One region of the Neobacillus sp. genome, then DNA from elsewhere that is predicted to be linked to it. Evidence: riboswitches for the same ligand, from Rfam matches in the RefSeq annotation. Region 1 holds a riboswitch; the other holds the start of a gene.
What was found. Region 1 has a riboswitch for S-adenosylmethionine ahead of RTR43_RS01070 (methionine biosynthesis PLP-dependent protein). Riboswitches for the same ligand answer to the same signal wherever they lie in the genome.
Positions count from the first base shown of each region.

Region 1 (10,899 bases):
GCAAAGCCAAAGCTAATATTCGCGGTGCCGATCCCCGCCTGTTGAATGACTTTATTAACGGACATCACTTTATACATTTTCCGTCTGTTAAACCAATAATAGATGATGGCGTAAAATCCCAATATTATTAAGGAAACAGGGATAAAATACAGCCAAATACCCAGTTCATTGACCCCGAATAGATTAGCGAGGTTTTCTCCGCCAATTAAAAAAATAAGGAAAATAAAAATAGAGATACATACATTAATAACAGCGGCTAAAGCGGCTACATTAATCGCTTCACTGTCTTTCTCAGGGATAATGATCGCTAATTCATATCTTCCTGTAGAAAGAACAGACAGAATAGATACGATCGCAGTGTAGACTGCAAAAACACCAAACTCCTTTGGTCCATATATCCGCGTCAGTATCGGAGTAATGGCAACAGGTAAAACCTGTGCAATTGCTGTACCAGTAAATAAAGTAAAGACATTTTTAAAAAAATCATTTTTTAATAGTTTTTTTAACATAGCTTACCTTCTCGCAATCGGCATATTTATAGGTGAAAAAGTACTCTAATAGAATTAGTTTAAAAAAGCCCCAATATCTTTTTACGAATTGGAATCGGCTTCTCAATGTGAAGATGCTGACCAAGGATAAGCAGTTCCGTATTTTCTTGAAAATTGAAGGTATAATTGATTCCGAATGTTTTTGTGATTGCATCATACGCTTCATGAAGTGAGAAACCTCTTGAACTACAATTATGGGCATCGGTTGCGATAAAATGCGCTAAATTATGTTCAATGATTGTTTCCGAAAAGGATTTAACTTTTTTCCCAAAATGACCGATAATACTTCCGGATGTAAGCTGGGTCAAGGCCCCTTCTTGAACCAATTCAAATAATAGATTGTTATCCTCAATAAATCCTCTATTTCTTTCCGGGTGGACAATAATTGGTGTAATCCCTCTCACTAACAGTTCATAAACCATTTCCCGGGTATACGTCGGAACTTCCCCAAATGGAAGCTCTAATAACAAGTATTTACCTTCATTGTCAAGTGTCAGGATTTCATCCCTTTCAAGTGAATGGAATAATTCCCGGTGAATCCTTACTTCCTGCCCTGGATGAACGGTAAGGGGAATATTCTCCTGTAGTAAATGCCTTTTTAACTCAATTGTCCTCTCCAAAATAACACTCTTTGAATTTTCATATTGTTCGTTTAGATGATGTGGTGTTGCAAATAGATGGGAAATTCCTGTTGTTACTGCAGAATTCGCCATATTTAAACACTCAATAAGCTGCGAAGGACCGTCATCAATCCACGGAAGTATATGACAATGTATATCTATCATTCATACAATCTCCCTATACTATTAGTAAAATAGCCTTTAACCGTATTGGCCATAATTATCCTTTTTGCTATCCACTCCATTGACAACGACACCAAGCAATTGAGAGTTGGCTTTTCCTACTAACTCTTTCGCTTTGATCCCTCGATCCTTTTTAGTTTTTCCACTTGCAACCACCATTACAACACCATCACTTTTACTTGCCATAATCTGGGCATCTGTGACCACAAGTAAGGGCGGTGTATCAAAGACGATATACTCATACGCTTCCTTAAGTTCTTTTATAATTAGTTCCATAGTCTTTGAACCTAATAGTTCTGAAGGATTTGGGGGAGTAGGTCCACTAGTTAAAAGGTCTAAATTGGGAACATTTGTCTTCGTGATTGCTGTTTCTATTTCAATTACCTTTGTGAGAATGCTGGTCAGCCCGTCTATATTACTGACGTTAAAGGTAAAATGAACAGATGGTTTCCTTAAATCTGCATCGACAAGCAATACTTGTTTTCCTTGCTGGGCCAGTACAATGGCAAGATTGGCAGCGGTTGTCGTTTTCCCATCACCAGGTTCAGGAGAGGTTACAACTATTGTTTTGATTTCTTTATCTACTGAGGAAAAATGCAAATTGTTCCTTATAAGCCGGTACTGCTCGGTTATCGGCGATTTAGGGTTGTATTGTGCAATTAAATTCACAGATCGATTAGCTTTATTTTTCACCTTGCGGGACAATCGTTTCACTTCCAATCTTTTGCATTTTGGAATCTTTTCTTGCCTTTTTCTCTGAATGAGACATTTTCTTAATAGACCCTAGCACCGGCAGTCCAAGGTATGTTTCAACATCGTGATCATCCTTTAGTGTATTATCTAAAAATTCAATCAAGAAGCTCATTACTATTCCAATTATCAAACCAACTACAACCGCGATGGCAATATTCAATATTGGATTTGGTTTAATGGGAACAGGATTTTCCTTTAATTCTGCTTTCGCAAGAATGCTCACGTTATTGACACTCATAATATTTTGGATTTCCGTTTGAAAAACTTCTGAAATGGTGTTAACAATTTCTACTGCGTTTGCAGCATTTGAATCCCTAACCACTAAAGAAAATATTTGCGAATTTTCTTGGCTGTTAACCGTAATACTTTGATTGAGTTCCTCCACCGTTTTTGGAAAATCAAGTTTGTTAACGACTTTACTCAGGATGGCGGGAGTTTTGATGATCACGCTATACGTATTAATCAAATCTACGTTACTTCGCAATAAAGAGTAGTCCAGTTGATTCTCCAGATTTTTCTGATTTACAAGGATTTGCGTTGATGCCTGATAGACAGGTGTCATCACAAAATATGAAATTGAAGCACTTATCAACCCTGCTAATACTGTTATAGAAAAAATTAGCTTCCAGCGTTTTTTTAGAATTGTAAATATATCTAGTAAACTTATTGTTTCCTCCATATTGCCCTCCGGACCACTTTATTCAATTTTGAAACCACAGCAAATTCGCTTTTTCGATAAAAAGATTATCTTACTATTATATTTCACTCAAAGTTTGCTTAATGCAGTCGATTACTCTCATTTGGTCCTGTTGTGTCATATTTGAACCTGAAGGTAAGCAGATTCCATTTCGAAAAAGTTCTTCAGAGATGCTCTTGTTCGTGGAATGCGGATAGTATTGATACTTTTCAAAAAGCGGCTGCATGTGCAGCGGCTTCCATACAGGTCTTGCTTCAATATTCTCGGACTCTAGTAAAGCAAGTAATTCGGATATCGACACGCCCGTTTTTTCCTCATTTATGGTTAACGCCGTCAGCCATCGGTTTGATACCGTGTTATCCAACTCCGGCATAAAGGAAATTTCTGGATAACCTGCTAATTCTTGTTGATAGGTATTAAAGATAGCCCTTCTTACATTGACTCTCTCTTTCAATACCTGTAGCTGGCTTCTTCCTATCCCAGCTAAGATATTGCTCATTCGATAGTTAAACCCAAGCTGGCTGTGCTGATAATGTGGTGCAGGGTCTCTTGCTTGCGTTGCTAAAAACCGTGCTTTACTTAGCGCTTCAATATTATTAGAAATGAGCATTCCCCCGCCAGAAGTAGTAATAATTTTATTGCCATTAAATGAATAGACACCAAATTCACCGAAGGTCCCGCTTGATTTTTCTTTATACCTGGAACCAAGTGATTCTGCTGCATCTTCTATGAGAGGAACCGCATATTTTTTACAAATAGCCACAAGTTCGTCCATCTTGGCAGACTGTCCATACAGATTCACGATAATTACAGCTTTTGGCAATTTATTGACTGAAACCGCTTGCTTAAAGGCTTCTCCCAGTGCTGATGGTGACATATTCCAAGTGTCTGGTTCCGAATCGATGAAGACAGGCTCAGCACCTTGATAGAGGATTGGATTAGCAGTCGCTACAAAGGTAAGACTTGAGCAAAATACAGTATCTCCTTTTTGCACATTTAATAAAGAAAGAGCCAAATGAATGGCCGCAGTTCCTGAACTGACTGCAACGGCTCCACTAGCTCCTACGTAACTTGCAATTTCCTTTTCAAAGGCATCTACATTCGGTCCTATCGGAGCAATCCAATTGGATTCGAACGCCTCGTTGATGTATTTCATCTCAGTTCCACTCATATGTGGCGGAGAAAGAAAAATTCTACTTTTCTTAGCTGTTTGCAACAAATCCTTCACCTCCAATTCATATCATAAATCTAGTAAATTATAAGAATAGGACTGGTTTCACTATTTACAATATATATTCTTGCCTCTCTTTTTCTTGTGCTTCTGTTCCCGTAAATGAGGCCATTGGTTCATCTTCAGCTTGGTTAACGTCTTTTGGGCGAACAACCTTTATTATGGTTAACCCTAAAATTTTCAAATCAAGTAACAGTGTTTGATGATTTACATACCAAACATCAAGTTCGAATTTCGCTTCCCAAGTAATCGAATTTCGCCCATTAACCTGGGCCCATCCCGTAATTCCCGGTTTAACTAGATGTCTCATTGCCTGTTCTTCTGTGTATAATGGAAGATACTCCATTAATAATGGTCTAGGCCCAACCAAGCTTACATCACCTTTTAACACATTAATAAGTTGTGGGAGTTCATCAAGACTATACTTCCTTAAAAAGGAACCAAAGGGAGTCAGTCGGTGAAAATCAGGCAGAAGCTGCCCATTGCTATCCTTCCGTTCATTCATACTTCGGAACTTAAGTAGGTAAAACGGCTGCCCATTCAATCCAGGTCGAAGCTGTTTGAAAATGATTGGAGAGCCAAGTTTATATTTGACCAAAATGACAATGAATAAAATGATTGGGGAAAAAATAGCTAATAATGACAATGAAATAAGAACGTCCAACATTCGCTTCATGCAATTACCTCCCCTTACATTAAGACTGACAATTTTTGTTTCTCCTCTTTATGATTGGCTAGAAATAAAAGGCTTTCCCTAATTTCCTCTTTATTCAGGTTAGAGTAGGTTAAAATAAATTCTTCGATTTCTTGGATAAAAAGTTCGGAGGTTTTGCCAATATAAATTTTTGGATAGATTTGTTCTTCATGTACCTCATCTTCTTTTAATAGTTCTTCGAAAAGCTTCTCCCCAGGTCTTATCCCGGTAAATTCAATTCCGATTTCATCCACAGAATTTCCGGATAATTTGATTAAATTCTTGGCAAGATCAACAATTTTCACCGGTTCTCCCATATCTAACACAAAGATTTCCCCACCCTTGGCAAGGGCCCCAGCCTGGATGACAAGTCTTGAAGCTTCAGGAATCGTCATGAAATAACGGATCATATCAGGATGTGTAACCGTAACAGGACCACCCTTTTCTATTTGCCTTTTAAATAATGGAATAACGCTGCCGCTGCTTCCTAGGACATTGCCAAACCGAACAGCCACAAATTTGGTATTGCTTCTTCTATCCTTTGACTGAATGATCATTTCGGCCAGTCTTTTCGTAGACCCCATGACGCTGGTTGGATTAACAGCTTTATCAGTCGAGATCATCACGAATGTTTTAACTCCATTCAAGCTGGCAGCATTTGCTGCATTGATGGTCCCAATGACATTATTCTTCACTGCCTCTTCAGGATTGTGTTCCATCAGCGGGACGTGCTTATGTGCAGCCGCATGATAGACAACATCCGGCCGATACATTCTCATCACTGCTGCCATTTTTGCAGCATCTTGCAAATTGGCAATTTCCGTTATAAATTCAATCGTTGATTCTCCGAAAGATTCCTTTAGTTCCATTTCAATCGAATATATACTATTCTCACCGTGCCCTAATAGAATCAATTGTTCAGGTGAAAAAATAGCAACCTGACGGCAAATTTCCGATCCAATCGACCCCCCCGCACCGGTTACCAACACTTTTTTTCCGGTAATGTATTTTGATATCGCTGCAATATCCAAATTAATTGGTTCCCTGCCTAAAAGATCCTCCACTTGGACATCACGGAACTGACTAACAGATATCCTTCCTGTTACTAAATCCTCAAGCATCGGGAGGATTTGCGTTTTTGCAGAAGTCTTTGCACATTCTTGAAAAATAATATTTAACTCTTTTCTGCTTAAGGAAGGGATGGCAATGATAATGTTCTCAATGTGCAAGTTTTGAACTTTCTCCACTATGGAGCTTACCCCGCCGAGAACTGGTATACCTAAAATATCTAATTTTTGCTTATGAATGTCATCATCAATAAATCCTACCGGAAGAAGATTGGCCTCTTGACTTTTTATCAGCTGCCTGGCGACCATTGCGCCTGCTGAACCAGCCCCAACAATGAGTGTTCGTTTTTTATTCTGGTTTTTGTTCATAAAGGAATCTCGGTACACTCTCCAGCAAAACCGCGAACCGCCAATTAACAAGATATTAACTGACCACGTTACACCCAGCAGCCTAATGGGAATCTCATGGAGGAGCAGCTGTGCTAGTAATACGGTCAAAAGCATTGAACATGTCACAATTTTAAAGATAATTAATAATTCTCCGACACTAGCATATTCCCAAGCCTTTTTATACAGCCTAAAAGCTAACGAAAACAAATGGTGGCTAATCAAGATGGATAATGTGATGACCATCATTGGAACATTACTGACAAAAGCAGTAGCATCGACCAAGAAACTGCTGATAAAAATGGCTGTTATGACAATACATGAATCTACCAAAAAGAATATAGGCATCCTTTGCCAATAGGTCATTTTCTCACCCCTTTAATTTCTATTCATTTTAAAAGATTAAAAGCTTTGATTATAGCGGCTTTCATAGCCATTATCATCAAAACCATTAATCAATTGGTTTGGGGCATCTAACCCCTCCTCACATCACACTCTTGACGACTAGCGTCTAAGGTTATGAACCCACAGTATGACCGAGTGCCTTCATTGATAGCGGTAAGAAGGCATCACCAAAAGAAAATTTGTATACCCCAATCTTAATTCTTTATAAAGAACAAGTCAATTTATTATTTTTATTACATTTCAATAATAATAATTCCATTCAGTTTATAAAAAGACTGTCTAACCATTGAATTTTAGCGGTTTAATAGGAAATATCATTCCTCTATATATTATTTACGCACTAGGAAAATATATCTGTTAATTAAAATTTATCTTAAGTCAGCAAATTAATTCTTTAAAGAGAACGAATTGTGGTTTATAATATCAGTAATATGACATAGTTGCATAATATTTATTTGAACAATTCGCTGCCGATAGCTACGCAATCTTTTATACATACACATTAAATTTGTTTAAAAGGAGAGGCCTATGATTGGAACACGAATTAAAGAAGTACGAGAGCAAAAGGGATATACCCTTACGGAGCTTGCTGACCTTGCCAATGTCTCTAAATCCTATTTGAGCAATATCGAGCGGAGCCTTAATAAAAATCCTTCCATACATTTTCTAATGAAGATTGCCAAGCCGTTACATGTTTCAATTGAATATTTATTGACTGAAATCGATCATTTGGAATCACAATTGAATGCGAACGGGAAAGAACTTCTGGACAAAGAGTGGAAGAGAATAATCGAAAAGGCTATTATCGATGGTATGAATAAAGAAGATTTTATCGAATATATAAATTTTATTAAATTTAAAAACTGGGAAAAAAACAATAAGTTTGATTAAAACCGATTGACACACCGCCTTCCTTGTAGTAAGTTTTATAAATAATCTAAATAATTGATTTCTTATCAAGAGAGGTTGAGGGAATGGCCCTGCGACGCCTCAGCAACCATCAATGGCTTGTCCATTGAAAAGGTGCTAAGTCCTGCAAATTAGTTTGCTAATTTGTGAGATAAGAAGAATGACGCTTTGGTCGTATTTACAAAAGCCTTCTTCTTATAGAAGGCTTTTTTCTGTTGCAAAAGCGTCGGCACTGCGGTTGGCCATTCTCATCATTAAAGGAGTGTGCAGCATGTACAAAATCGAAACGAAACTGGCGCAAATTGGAAATCGCAGTGAAACTGTGACTGGAACGGTGAATCCCCCGATTTATTTTTCAACAGCCTATCGCCACGCGGGAATTGGGCAATCGACTGGCTTTGACTATATTCGGACTGGAAACCCCACAAGACAAATTCTTGAAAAGGCTATTGCTGATTTAGAACACGGTGAACAAGGATTTGCATGCAGTTCTGGTATGGCGGCCATTTTCACGGTGCTTTCTTTGTTCCAATCTGGTGATGAATGGTTAGTGAGCGAAGATTTATATGGGGGCACCTATCGTTTGTTAGAACAAGGATTTAAGAAGTGGGGATTAAAGACGCAATATGTGAATACATGTTGTCCGGAAGAGGTCGAACGTAGGATTACTCCTTCAACAAAAGCCATCTTTCTAGAGACTCCCACAAATCCCCTGATGCAGCAAGCAGATATTGCCGTAATCTCAGAAATTGCTAAGAGACACGGTGCTTTACTGATTGTTGACAACACATTTTATACTCCGTTATTGCAGCAGCCCATCCCGCTTGGAGCAGATATTGTCATCCATAGCGCGACAAAGTATTTAGGCGGCCATAATGATGTGCTGGCGGGCCTTATCGTTGCCAAGGGAAAAGACATTTGTGAAGGATTAACCCTTCATCATAACGGTGCCGGCGGTGTGTTAAGTCCGTTTGATGCTTGGGTGTTAATGCGCGGAATGAAAACGTTGGCGCTTCGGATGGAACGCCATGAGAAAAATGCAAAGGCGATTGTCGAATACCTTTCCAAACATGAAAGTGTTGCAGATGTTCTCTACCCTGGTAAAGGAGGAATGGTGTCCTTCCGATTGCAAGAAGAAGCATGGGTAAATCCATTCCTTCAAAATATCGCTCTAATTACTTTTGCTGAAAGCCTTGGCGGAACAGAAAGTTTAATTACCTATCCAGCGACGCAAACCCATGCAGATATTCCTGAAGAAATTCGCCTGCAGCAAGGTGTCGACAATTGTTTATTACGTTTTTCAGTTGGAATTGAAGATGCCGGCGATTTAATCCAAGATCTGGATCATGCTTTAGCTAAAATGAAAGAAGGAGTGATTGCCTAATGGCTCGCGTTGAATATAGCTTTCAAACAAAACTCCTTCATAATCAGCACAAAGTCGATCCAACTACGGGGGCTGTAAGTGTAGCAATCCAACATGCTTCTACCTTCCACCAAGCGGATTTCGATCAGTTTGGTAAGTACGATTATGGCCGTAGTTTAAATCCGACAAGGGAAGCACTTGAAGATGTGATTGCGGAACTCGAGGGCGGGTTAAAAGGATTTGCCTTTTCTTCAGGTATGGCCGCGATTTCGACGGCATTCCTTCTGCTTTCTGCAGGAGACCATATTGTCATTACAGAAGATGTTTATGGCGGAACGTTCCGTATGGTTACACAAGTGCTTCCTCGGTTTGGAATTGACCATACATTTGTCGATATGACGGATATAGCCGCTGTAAAGGAAGCGATTCAACCAAATACAAAAGCCTTTTATATGGAGACACCGTCTAACCCATTAATGAAAGTCACGGACATTAGGGCCATTTGCGAGTTAGCGAAGGAAATCGATGCGATAACCTATCTCGATAATACCTTCCTCACCCCTGCCCTACAGAAACCATTAGCGTTAGGGGTCGATGTTGTCCTCCATAGTGCGACTAAATTTCTATCAGGGCATAGTGACGTGGTAGCAGGACTTGCCGTCGTAAAGGACGAAGAGTTGGCGAAACGATTAGGATTTTTGCAAAATGGGTTCGGTGCCATCCTTGGGGTTCAAGATGCATGGCTCGTCTTAAGAGGGCTAAAGACGCTTCACGTTCGCTTGGAGCAATCGCAAAAATCAGCTTTAAAACTAGCAGAATTTTTAGATGCTCATCCGCTTGTAGAAAAAGTATATTATCCAGGCCTTGTCAGTCATCCACAATATCAAATTCAGAAAGATCAGGCTGGTGGTCCGGGAGCTGTCCTATCCTTTGAATTGGCTGACGAAGATGCGCTTCGAACTTTTCTTGCTAACTTAAAAATACCTGTCTTTGCTGTCAGCCTTGGTGCGGTTGAGTCGATCTTATCGTATCCGGCTAAAATGTCCCATGCTGCCATGCCACAGGCGGAAAGAGAGAAACGTGGAATAAAAAATAGTCTGTTGCGCTTATCCGTTGGCTTGGAAAATTCGGATGATTTGATGAAGGATTTTTCCCAGGCCCTCGAGCAAATCAACCAGAAACGATTAGTGTTTGAACGGGGAGAATGACAATGAGCTTTTTAGAAAAATTAAACAATCAAATCTTAATTGCCGATGGAGCCATGGGTACTCTCCTTTATTCATATGGAACAGATTGCTGTTTTGAGGAGCTAAATCTATCTCAGCCAGAGCAAATCCAAAATATTCATAAAGCCTATATTGATGCCGGCGCGGATGTCATTCAAACAAATACCTATGCAGGAAATTATCTCAAGCTCCAACGTTATGGACTTGAAGACTCGGTGAAGGAAATAAACAGCGCTGCCGTCCGCAATGCCAAACATGTAGCACAAAATAATGCATATGTGCTTGGAACGATTGGAGGTAATCGGGGGATTAAGCCTGATTCCATTTCAATCGAAGAATTAAAGCGCAGCTTCCGCGAACAATTATATTGTCTATTACTTGAAGGGGTAGATGGCCTACTACTGGAGACCTTTTACGACCTAGAAGAGCTTGAAATCATTCTTACTATTGCGAGGAAGGAAACGAAGCTTCCAATAATTGCACAGCTATCCCATCAGGAGCCGGGAATTTTACAAAATCAAACACCAGTTAATGAGGCTTTAAAGAGACTTGAGGGTCTTGGTGCCGATGTCATTGGGCTTAATTGCCGGCTCGGGCCACATCATATGCTCGTAACGCTCGAACAGATTGAACTTCCGAAGCATGCCTTTCTATCTGCCTATCCGAACGCCAGTCTGCCCACCTATACGGACGGGAAGTTTCATTATGAGGGTGACGCCGATTATTTTCGCCAGTCCGCTCGTGCATTCCGAAATGAAGGGGTTCGTCTTCTTGGCGGCTGCTGTGGCACCACTCCGGCACATATTAAAGCCTTTG
Region 1 is NZ_DALZYO010000001.1:206,858-217,756, reverse strand. It holds gene RTR43_RS01110 (oligosaccharide flippase family protein) at 1-509, opposite strand, end outside; gene RTR43_RS01105 (tyrosine-protein phosphatase) at 569-1,333, opposite strand; gene RTR43_RS01100 (CpsD/CapB family tyrosine-protein kinase) at 1,370-2,065, opposite strand; gene RTR43_RS01095 (YveK family protein) at 2,034-2,783, opposite strand; gene RTR43_RS01090 (DegT/DnrJ/EryC1/StrS family aminotransferase) at 2,860-3,972, opposite strand; gene RTR43_RS01085 (sugar transferase) at 4,085-4,708, opposite strand; gene RTR43_RS01080 (polysaccharide biosynthesis protein) at 4,723-6,546, opposite strand; gene RTR43_RS01075 (helix-turn-helix domain-containing protein) at 7,114-7,476, shown strand; SAM riboswitch class I at 7,536-7,652, shown strand; gene RTR43_RS01070 (methionine biosynthesis PLP-dependent protein) at 7,766-8,878, shown strand; gene metC (cystathionine beta-lyase) at 8,878-10,065, shown strand; gene RTR43_RS01060 (bifunctional homocysteine S-methyltransferase/methylenetetrahydrofolate reductase) at 10,068-10,899, shown strand, end outside.

Region 2 (10,899 bases), on a different contig from region 1:
GTCATCAGACTTTGTTTCTCCAACAAGTGGGTTGACGAATAGACCATCAACCGTTTCCAAAGCGGCTTTTTGGATATACTCATGGGCCCTGTGAATCGGATTCCTCGTTTGGAAGCCAACAACTGTCTTCCAACCCTTTTCTTCAAATAAAGCCCTTGTTTCTCGAGGTTCGAACCACACGTCGCTAAATACTCCTTTTTCTTGTTTTTTCACAAGGGTCACTTCGCCAACCAAGTAAATCGATCCTCTTTCATATAGTCGTTTAACCCCTGGATGGGCAAGTTCGTGAGTTTTATATACCTCAAGTGCTTCTTTGTCTAAATCCGGTTCAAACCATTCAGAAACTTTAATCACTCCATAAACTTGGTTTTCAAATACTAGCTTGATTTCTTCTCCTTCTACAAGTGTTCCGGCCGTTTCATAAGAAACAGGAAGCGTCACCGGAATGGACCAAATCGTTTGGTCCTGAAGGCGCATGTTTGCTACAACAGATTCATAATCGGCTTTTCCCATAAACCCTGTCAGCGGACTGAACAGCCCAACACCGATCAATTCCAGGTCGCTCAAAGCGATTGCGTCAATTTCAAGCTCTTTTTCTACATGGGTAAAATCAAAGTATGGGTCAAATGCATGAATAAGTTTTCCTCCATGAGGTCTTGGTAAAAATGACAACAGAATCAAACCCTTTCTCTTTTTTAAATGGTTACTCGCGAAAAATTTGCGATTTTTAAGAGTTTTTTTGAGGAACCACTCTTTCATTGATGTGCTTTAGGCGAATACCGACGTTTTATTTTTGATAATAAGACTTTTATTTGTGAATACATCTAGGTTATTTGCGAATATCAGATTTTTATTTACGGAGCAAATCTTTGAGTCTACATTCTAGCAATATTATTCTTTTACAACTTTCGGCGCTACCGTTATCGAAGTCCTTCTTTTCATTAATGACAGCACACCGAACACGGAAATCAAGACTCCTCCCATTGCAATGATTGGATAGAAATTATGTTCGATGATCAAATTTATCAGGGTGTAGGACAGGACCATCGATAGAACGGGTGAAACAATCCAAACAGTAAGCATTTGTACAACGATGTCTTTTTTCAATACCGCCCTGCCATGTTTGGCAAAGCCAATTCCGATAATCGAAGATGTCGTAATTTGTGTCAGCGGAACTGGAACCCCGAATAAGGATGCAACGGTAACAATGCTCGCGCCTGTGCCTGAGATCACACAACCTTCTTCAAGTCTGAGGGCCGTTATTTTTTTACCATTTGTTTCGAGAACACGTTGTCCTAGCAGAAGTGCCCCTATTGCCACGAATAATCCACCCCAGAAAATGCCGTTTTCCGTGCTGAGGATTTTGGCACCGACAAGCGGTCCAACCGCATTGGCTACATTATTCATCCCAGCTGAAAAAGCTTCAAACAACCCCATGATTACCACAAGAGCGGCAAGGAATGGAACAGATTTTCGCTCTTCCATCCATCTTTTGAGCCTCTTGTCTTTTAACAGGTAGCAAGCAAGGATGGCAATGACAAAAGCAGCTATAGGTGTAAGGAGCCAAAAAAACATAATCCAGACGAGATTGCTCAGAAATATAGATTGATAAACGATCCCTGCCCCGACCACAGATCCAACAGCAACCTCACTAGTAGAAAGTGGAATTCCAAAGATATTTGCCAAAAATAAAGACAAGGCTGCGGAAGCTAAAACGATCAAGGCAATGGGCACGGTAAAGGTGCTGCTAGGGACAATCCCATTGCCGATTGTTTTGACCACTTCACCACCGCCAAAATAGGCCCCGAGAAATACAGCGATACCGCAGAGAAACAAGGCCAGCCGTTTATTAACCACACCTGATCCATAGGAAATACCCATTGAAGCCGCTGCACCACTCGCTCCAATATTCAATGCAAAAAATAATCCTATCGTAATAGCCAATATTGTAAGCAAAAGAAAATTCCTCCTTTATACCGCATGAACGAGCAGTAATCCCCTTACTTAAAAATTTGATAAAACCTAGAGGGGAATGTGAAGGATTAACGATCTGTAAATACCGATTGGTCTAACCAGCAAATAGTAAAAGGGTGTGCGCCCCCGCTACTATTTGAAGTTTCCATTAGCGATCGTGCAAACCACACTCCGTTTTGTTGCTTCCCGCCCAGCGTCCTGCACGTGAATCACCACTAGCGCCTGTTGGTTGGGTACAAGGAAAACAACCAATGCTCGGGTAGTGATGGTCATGCAATATGTTGTACGGGAGGCCTTTTTTCTTGATGTAAGACCAAACATCATTCCATGTCCAGTGAATCAATGGACAGATTTTAATATTCTGGAATTTTTCATCTTTATTAATGAATTCTGTGTTTGCCCTTAATAGTGACTGTTCTCTGCGAAGCCCCGAGATCCAGGCATGTTTTCCTGCCAACGTCTCTCTTAATGGAATGACTTTTCGGATATTACAGCACTGATTGGGTTCCCTTTTCCATAAAGCCGAACCATATCGTTCCGCTTGTTCGTCGAGACTAAGGTTTGGTTGTTTCCGCTCAATTCTTAACGTCGGGAAACGTTCCTCTATTCTGTCAATGACCTCATAGGTTTCCGGAAAGTGTAATCCTGTATCTAAAAAAACAATATCGGCATCCTGTTTAACCTGCTGAATCAAGTCAATCAACACAATCGCTTCTGCACCGAAACTTGAGGCATATACAATCTCATCCCCAGGATAAGACCGGTAAGCCCACTCTAGTACAGAACGTGCTCCTTTTGTTTCATCATCATAATAAAAACTGTCAGATATTTGGTTCCAATTCTTATAAGTTATAGTTACAGTCATTGCTTCAAACCTCCTATTTACCCACTAAAAAAAGGCAGCCTCCCACGCAGATAAGGTGGAGACCGCCTCTAGTTTTTCTAGTCAGCGATTTTTATTCGAATGAAGACGAACCTTTTCATTTTTCTCAAGTTGCACAATTTTTCCATCTTGGACAATTAGTGTAATTGAGCCAAATTTTAATGCTACCAGCATTTTCTCAAGATATGCAAAGATTTCTTCCCTCTCATCTGATTTCAGCTTGAATCGCCCTCCTTTTAATAAAACATGAACATTAAGACAGGCGTTATGACTGCTGGTTAACACCTTATCATCCAAAATGAAAATCATTTTGCTGGAATTAGCACCTTGCTTTGCAGGTTGCCGGGCTTCATTGGGCCATTCCCTCAGCCACTCTTGATAAGCGTTTTAATAATTGATGAAATTAATCCTATCATACCAATAGGTTTTATGTAAATAAAAATTTTTTAATTTTTTAAATTTTGGATTTTCATTAACTTTTTTACCTTTATTGTAATAAGGTGGAGGGCGATGTCCATGTTAGAAAGCATTTTCATCAAATTGCCTATGAGTTTGTTAGGAAGGAATTAGCAATTGATACAATTCAGCAATAAATTGAAAGCACTTTTTTGATTGGATTGTAAAAAAAACGAGCAGTTCCAAATGGAAACTCCTCTCCTTCATAAAATTGTAATACTCTTGTAACGCAACTGTCAGAATGAATTGCTTAATATTTGATATAGTAAATAGTATGAACATTTAGAAAATTAAGGTAAAGTAACTAGAATGAAACTAAATTATTTTAAAAAGAAAGTAGTGATGTAAATGATCAAAAAAATGCTAACACTTTTGAGCTTAATCATCATGCTTGCTGCAGTTGGGAACGATTTATTCATCCAAAAGGTTAATGCGAAATCGTTAGGTGTGTTACAAAATCAAGAGGATTTGAATCCTATTAAGCTACCTACCACTCAAACGAATCAATTATCAGCTGAACCAGAATTTCCTAATTATCAAGGAAACATTGCCAGTATGAAGCTGCTTTCCACGAAGATTCAAGAGGATAATCAGGAAATATTAAAGATAAATAAGTCAGATGTCGATAAACTTGAAGAAGATATTAGTGTTTTAAATGGAAGGTTAACCGCACAGTCAAACAAAGAAGCTACTACCTCTATTGAAAGTGAATACATAAGTACGGTCATCAATGCAGGAAATAAGTATATTGGAAACTCTGTTTATGTGTTTGGTGGCGGAAGAAATGCCAACGATATTGCCAAAGGAAGATTTGATTGCTCCGCCTTTGTTCATTGGGCATTTGCACAAGCGGGTCTCGAAATCGGCTCTAATACAGATGCCATTAAAAAGGAAGGGCGTCAGATTTCTCCACAAGAAATGCAGCCCGGAGATTTAGTGTTTTTTGATACGTATAAAAAAGACGGACATGTAGGTATTTATATTGGAAATGGAAAATTCATTGGCTCACAAAGCTCTACCGGTGTCGCTATAGTAGAAATGACAAATAGTTATTGGAAAAACGCCTTTAAGGGGCATGTCATTCGAATTTAAGAAAAAAGGCTTACTTTTTACAACTGGGAATAACACTGTCTTTTTAAGCTGTTGATTCGCTAAACATGGATCACAGTCACTAGACATCCCGATTGTTGAAAAATGGAATTTTTACGTGAAATTACAACTTTTAGAAACTAGTTTTGTCAATTTAAGTCTATAGAGGAACCAGAAATAGTTTTTTTATCTAGGACCTTAATGTTAGGCCAATTTGGTCTTGTTTAAAGCCCTAATCTCTCCTATTACTATTAAAAAATAGATAAAACCATCTACTATTATGAGATGTTTTCTATCAAGTAAACTGCTAACTTTTTAAAGGACCTTCCCTAATGCCGCACCATTAATAGATGTATAACTTGAAAAGTGAATACTTTTCTTCCCTTGCTTTCATTATTTGGAAGCTAATAAAACTGGGTTTTCCAGCGATTTAGGACTAATTAACTATTATAAATTCAGACTTTTGTATATATTTCGATTATTGAAATAATGTTATCATTTACATGTACATATTACTATTTTAGGAGGTTGATGGATTGAGGAAATTGAAGAGGACTCTCATTTTTTTGGTTAGTTTTTTGACTGTGGCAGTATCTTCGACAGTCTACGCTGCACAACCGGGATTATCAGATTTCCCCCAACCGGTTGACTCCCAGTCTTGGACTCTTCCAAGGGATATGACGTGGAATGATTACCGTCCCGTTCCTGGGGTTGACTGGAACACTGCAAACATTAAAGCAGAAAGGGTCATCAAGGGTACACTAATCATTGTAGATTTCCAAGACAGAGAGTTTATCTTAAGCCAACCTGTAGGCTCGGAGATAGCCGGTAACCCAATTGGTACTGGAAATATACCTCGCAATCAGCTCGGCAAGTTTTGGGAAGATTTTCTCAACAAGCCTTCACCATCTAATAACTACCGAACAGTAAATGAATACTGGAGAGAGAATTCATTCGGTAAGTGGAAGATCGAACTTAAAGCCTTCGGTCCTTATAAAATGGATGGTAATGAATTCGAGGATGGACTTAACGAGTTCGGGCAAACAGTAAACATGCCTGCTGGTTTCAAAGGAAGAAATCTAAGAACTGAGGCAGTTGCAAAAGCTCAAGCTGATATTGCTGCTTCAGGAGAAAAGTTTGATTTTAATTTTATTGTCCATGCTGGCTACGACGAATCGGGAGTTTGGCAAGAGTTTGGCGAAATGATGTTTCAAAATGCTAATACGGTAACTAATCCATTCGGACCAATTGTTGCCGGTACGAATGTCCCTGGGATGCCTAACTCTGCTGTTACCCGCTATGTCCCATGGACCTCCTGGTATGCTGCTAAAAGTATTTGGTCAAGTGCCGGTGGAGGTACATCTATTCAAGGGGAAAATGATGGTATGGGTACCTTCGCCCACGAATTCGGTCATATCATGACCCTGCTTGATAATTACAACAATCCCTATGCAATTCCTGTATCCAGAACCTACTCCGGTCCATGGGAATTAATGAGTCGCGGTAGTTTCAATGGCCCAGGAGGTCCACACACACGCTGGATGGTCCCATCAACTTTAGGGGCATCCGCTCCATCACACCATATGCTTCGCAATAAAATTAAACAAGGCTTCCTATCACCTGATCAATATCTTAACCTTGACCGTGACAAGCTAGCTGAAACCGGGCCAGTCTTCGCTGATATCCTTGCACGAGAGGTACCGACTGGAAGCGAATTTGGGCGTACCGGATTACAAGGTATCAATATTACCATGGTCGATAACACTCCAGCTAACTCTCTAAACGACGATTGGCGTGCTGACATGCAACGAGGCGCGAAATGGTACAATAACTATACACTGGAAGTAGTCGATCGAGTTGGCTTTGATTCCTTTACCCCAGACTCAGGTGTATTGTTGGCGAAAACAAAGAATAGTGAATCGGCACCTAACATCTGGGTAGTTGACTCTCATAAGGAAGATATCAATCAAATAGACTTCAAAAGGCCTGATGGTTCACCTGCGATGGTTTCCAAGGGGGATTACCAACAGTTGGCAGATGCCCTCTTCAAGGCAGGGACCGCTGACGGCGTTGTCAGTGAGTATACAGATGAGTATAATCGTCTCCACTTCTACATTTTAGATAAGAAATATGACGCTAAAGGTGCTCTTTCTTATCGGGTGGCAGTACGACATATGGATGGTGCGGGTTCATTTGCTCGTGGCGTAGCAGTTACCAACGGTAGTTCAGAATTTGCTACACCAGGGAAGGTAGCAACCTATTACTTCAATGTAACGAATACTGGAAAAGCAACGGACCTTATCCGACTTAATACCCAAACCGATGCTGGCTGGGATATCCAGTTACAACATAATGTAATTGAAGTAGAAGCAGGTAAAACAGTAGCTGTCCCGGTTTATGTGAAGATTCCTAAAGGTGGTAATGTTCAACCGGTTCCGACCAACCTTACCTTTACAAGTACATCAGAGACTGAGCCAGGAAAGACAGCCACTTCCACACGCCGGGTTGGCCCTGGTAATGGAAAATAAGAAAAGCGCAAGCGCCCGTTAAGCGGCGTATGGACTGGAGCACTTTGACTGAGATAAAGGAAACACGGAGAGCGATAGCGATCCGATGTTGACTTATCGTAGGGAAAAGGGCGAAGTACACTAGCCGCTGGGCGCTGGAGCTGGACAATTCTCAAAGTCGAAAATTTTTTACTTTCTCATCTTTTAAAAAAAGCTAGTTTAGGAGGAAGTGCCGTAATGGTACCTCCTCCTCTTTCATTTTTATCGCGCTTCAAGGGACTCTATACATTAGGCTTTGTTCTCTTTGATGTTGATGATTTATTAAACGAAACGAACGGTGACCCAGATAATTTAACAAGCTAAGAATTAGAACAATTATTCAGTTAACATAATAATATTCCAATAAACTTTATTTCATAAACCGAATTGTTAATGTGGCCTTAGATATTAAATAAAACGGGCAGCCTCTTAAGGGAGACTGCCCGTAATTAATTTCATATCTAACATGGCCATTTATAATTGTGCGAATTCACTAACTAACGCATCGAAACGTTTAAGGGCCTGATTAATGGGTTCAGGTGTGGTTAAATCGACTCCTGTTTTCTTTAATAATTCTAGTGGATAATCGGAACTTCCACTCTTTAAAAAGTCTAAATAGGCAGTTAAGGTGGCTTGATCCCCAGTTAATAGCTTTTCGGCAATATGAATAGCGGAGGCAAAGCCGGTTGCGTATTTGTACACATAAAATGGTCGATAAAAATGAGGGATTCTCGCCCAGCCATATTTGACTTCCTCATCGAATACCACATCATCTCCATTGTATTGTCTAAACAAGGATTCGTATAATTGATTAAATACTTCTACGTTTAAAGGTTTACCTGATTCGGCCATTTCATGGGTAATCTTCTCAAATTCAGCAAACATAACCTGCGTATAAAAAGTTCCTCTAAATTGGTCAATAAAATGATTGAGTAAATGCTTTTGGATCTCATCTGTAGTTTCTTTGTTAAGTAGATAGTTTATCAGCAATACTTCATTCACTGTTGAGGCCACTTCTGCTACAAAAATACTGTAACCTGCTGAAATTCTCGGCTGGTGTGAACAGGAATACCAGGAATGCATCGCATGACCAAATTCATGGATCATGGTAAACATACTGTCTAAATCATCATGCTGATTTAATAGGACAAACGGATGTACACCATACACCCCTAAATTGTAAGCACCGGAACGCTTACCCGGTGTTTCCCGCACATCAATAATTCGGTCATCTTTAAATGTTTTCAGTGTACCTAGGTAGTCTTCTCCCAGCGGGGCTAACGCTTTCAAAATCGTTTCATAAGCTTCATCATATGATATTTCCATTTTTATCCCATTTACAAGCGGAACATTTAGATCATATTGACGCAGTTCCTCTATTGCTAGCTTTTCTTTTCGAATCGCGGTATAACGGTGAAGTGGGGCAAGATTTCCTTTCGTTGCTGCAATCAGGTTTTCATATACTTCTTTTGGGACCATGTCTCCGAACAGGCCTTTCTCTAAGGCTGACGGATAGTTCCTTAGGCGTGCAAGGGTTACGTTGGTTTTGACATTGGCAGCTAGGGTGGAAGCAATCGAATTTTTAAGCTGAAGATATGGTTTGTAATAGGCTTTATATGCCTCTTTGCGTTTATTCCTGTCGTCATCTTCAATCAGCTTTGAGTACATGCCACGCGTTAATTCCACTTTCTCTCCTTCATTGTTCGTTACATCGCCGAACTTGATATCGGCATTATTGAGCATATTATAGGTATTGCTTGGTGCACTGAGTGCTTCACCTAAATGGGATAAGATTTCTTCATTTTCCTTAGTTAACACATGTGCCTTATACCGGTATGCTTCAAATAGATCCTTTTCAAAGTATTGCAGCCGCGGTTCGTTTTGAATATATTCCTTCAAGGTGCTTTCTTCCAAGCTTAGTAAATAGGGCATAAAGAAGGATGTTGCTGCACTAAGTTTGACGGCGAGCTGTTTTGCCCGATCTACTAGTGACTGTGCCAATGTATCTCTCGTGTCCACATCTGATTGCAGCATTCCATACACATAAACTAGATTGAATTTGCTTGATACCTCTTCTTTTTCCGATAGATAAAGATAAAGGGAAATTCCATCGTGGATCGCACCATCATATTGTTTTAATTTTGCTGTCATCTGTTCGATGAAGTGATAATCCGCTTCCCAGTATTCTATGGATGGATAAATATCCTCGATATTCCATTTTTCTTTGTCTGGTACTTCTGCCCTGGATTTATATGTGTTCGTCACATGCATCCCCCAATTCTTTTTAAAAGTAACTATATTTTTTATTATAATGTATATTCAACTGGAAAATAGTGTAGGACTGGATTGTTTTCCTTTAAAATCAACATAACTCCTCCCCCCCCCTTCTTTCAAGAATATGTCATTATTTCCTGGTATGCGAGGAAAAGCTTCCTTTTTCACATGTCACCCATTAAAGTGGTAAAATAGTAAAGTAGCGAAACGAAGAATTTTGTCCACTAATTTTACAGACTGAAGGGTTTCCATTGATAAATCTTACAATAAACCATAACGATAAAAGGATTTCGTTCTTCATTACCTTATTTATAGCCTCTATTGGCGGCTTTGTATTTTCATTGCTTCATACCCCGATTCCGTGGCTGCTTGGGTCAATGATTGCCGTATTCATCGCTTCTAGATTTGGTAAAGTTTTGCTTTACTGGCCAAGCTGGATTCGAAATATAGGGTTAATGATCGTTGGCTATTCCATCGGATTATCCTTCACGAAATCAGCTCTTTTTGAAATTGGTGGGAAATTGCCTTCTATGCTTCTGATGACAGTTTTACTTATCGCCTTTTGTTCCGGAATTGCTTTTGTTGTCTCCAAACTTACTGGCGTAGACTATCCTACTGTTCTGACAGGAAGCATTCCCGGCGGCCTGTCACAAATGATTATTTTTGCGGAAGAAATGAAAGGAATCGACATCACGACAGTAACGTTTTTGCAGGTCGCAAGATTGATGATGATTATTTTCTTTGTACCTTTTCTCATTTTCGGACCGTTTTTTAAAAATACACCCACACATTCAGTATCGGATTTGGTCTCTAAAGGTGTCCAAGCACCGGAACATCTTGTTCCAATGATTCTTTTATTTGTTGTCATTTGTGGCCTTTTTGCTTATCTTGCAATGAAATTGAAGTTTCCTACTCCTTTTTTGCTTGGCCCGATATTAGGAACAGCTGCCTTTACAATATCTGGTCTGCATGGACCACAACTGTCACCTGCGATTTTAGACATTTCGCAATTGATGCTTGGCGGCTATATTGGACTGTTACTAAAGCCAGAAAAACTAGAACATAAAGCGAGAATCATTACACTTGCCATCATAAGTGGTCTGGTAATGATTTTAGGCTCATTAGGCTTAAGCTTTCTGCTTGTCTATCACAGCCATATCACCCCATCAACTAGTTTTTTAAGTGTCGCTCCAGGTGGTATGGATCAAATGGGAATCCTTGCCCTCGAAGTACATGCTGATTTATCCATGGTGACAGGATACCAATTATTTCGACTCTTTTTTATCTATTTTGCTGTACCGCCAATACTACGATTGCTATTTAAAATCGGAAGGAGAAAAAGAGTCGGGTCAATTTAATTCTCCGAGACCCCGCTTACCATCACACATTTAATTAAGCGGTTTCCATTTAGGAAACCGCTCAGCCTCATTCATTCTTCATTTTATTAATCCTACCATAAACACTTTCGGTCATTTTTTAAATAGGTATTTCAGATTGGTGTCACAGATTGGTGTCAGGCACCAATAAAAGGTTGAATTTTTTTTACACAGAGTTGTTAAACTAGTTAAAAAATGGAGCGAAAAAAGATGAAGAATAAATTAGCCATTCTAACTGATATTCATGGGAATCGTTCTGCGTTAACAGCCGTTTTAGATGAAATTGATAAAGATAAGGAAA
Region 2 is NZ_DALZYO010000010.1:100,266-111,164, reverse strand. It holds gene sat (sulfate adenylyltransferase) at 1-672, opposite strand, end outside; gene RTR43_RS07935 (sulfate permease) at 892-1,956, opposite strand; gene RTR43_RS07930 (phosphoadenylyl-sulfate reductase) at 2,123-2,839, opposite strand; gene RTR43_RS07925 (YezD family protein) at 2,921-3,076, opposite strand; SAM riboswitch class I at 3,141-3,242, opposite strand; partial or broken gene RTR43_RS07920 (C40 family peptidase) at 4,034-4,405, shown strand; gene RTR43_RS07915 (immune inhibitor A domain-containing protein) at 4,939-6,930, shown strand; gene RTR43_RS07910 (hypothetical protein) at 7,147-7,272, shown strand; gene pepF (oligoendopeptidase F) at 7,423-9,219, opposite strand; gene RTR43_RS07900 (AbrB family transcriptional regulator) at 9,474-10,580, shown strand; gene RTR43_RS07895 (metallophosphoesterase family protein) at 10,809-10,899, shown strand, end outside.
Region 2: it holds a riboswitch for S-adenosylmethionine, as region 1 does, so the genes downstream of both, RTR43_RS07925 (YezD family protein) here and RTR43_RS01070 (methionine biosynthesis PLP-dependent protein) in region 1, are expected to answer to the same signal.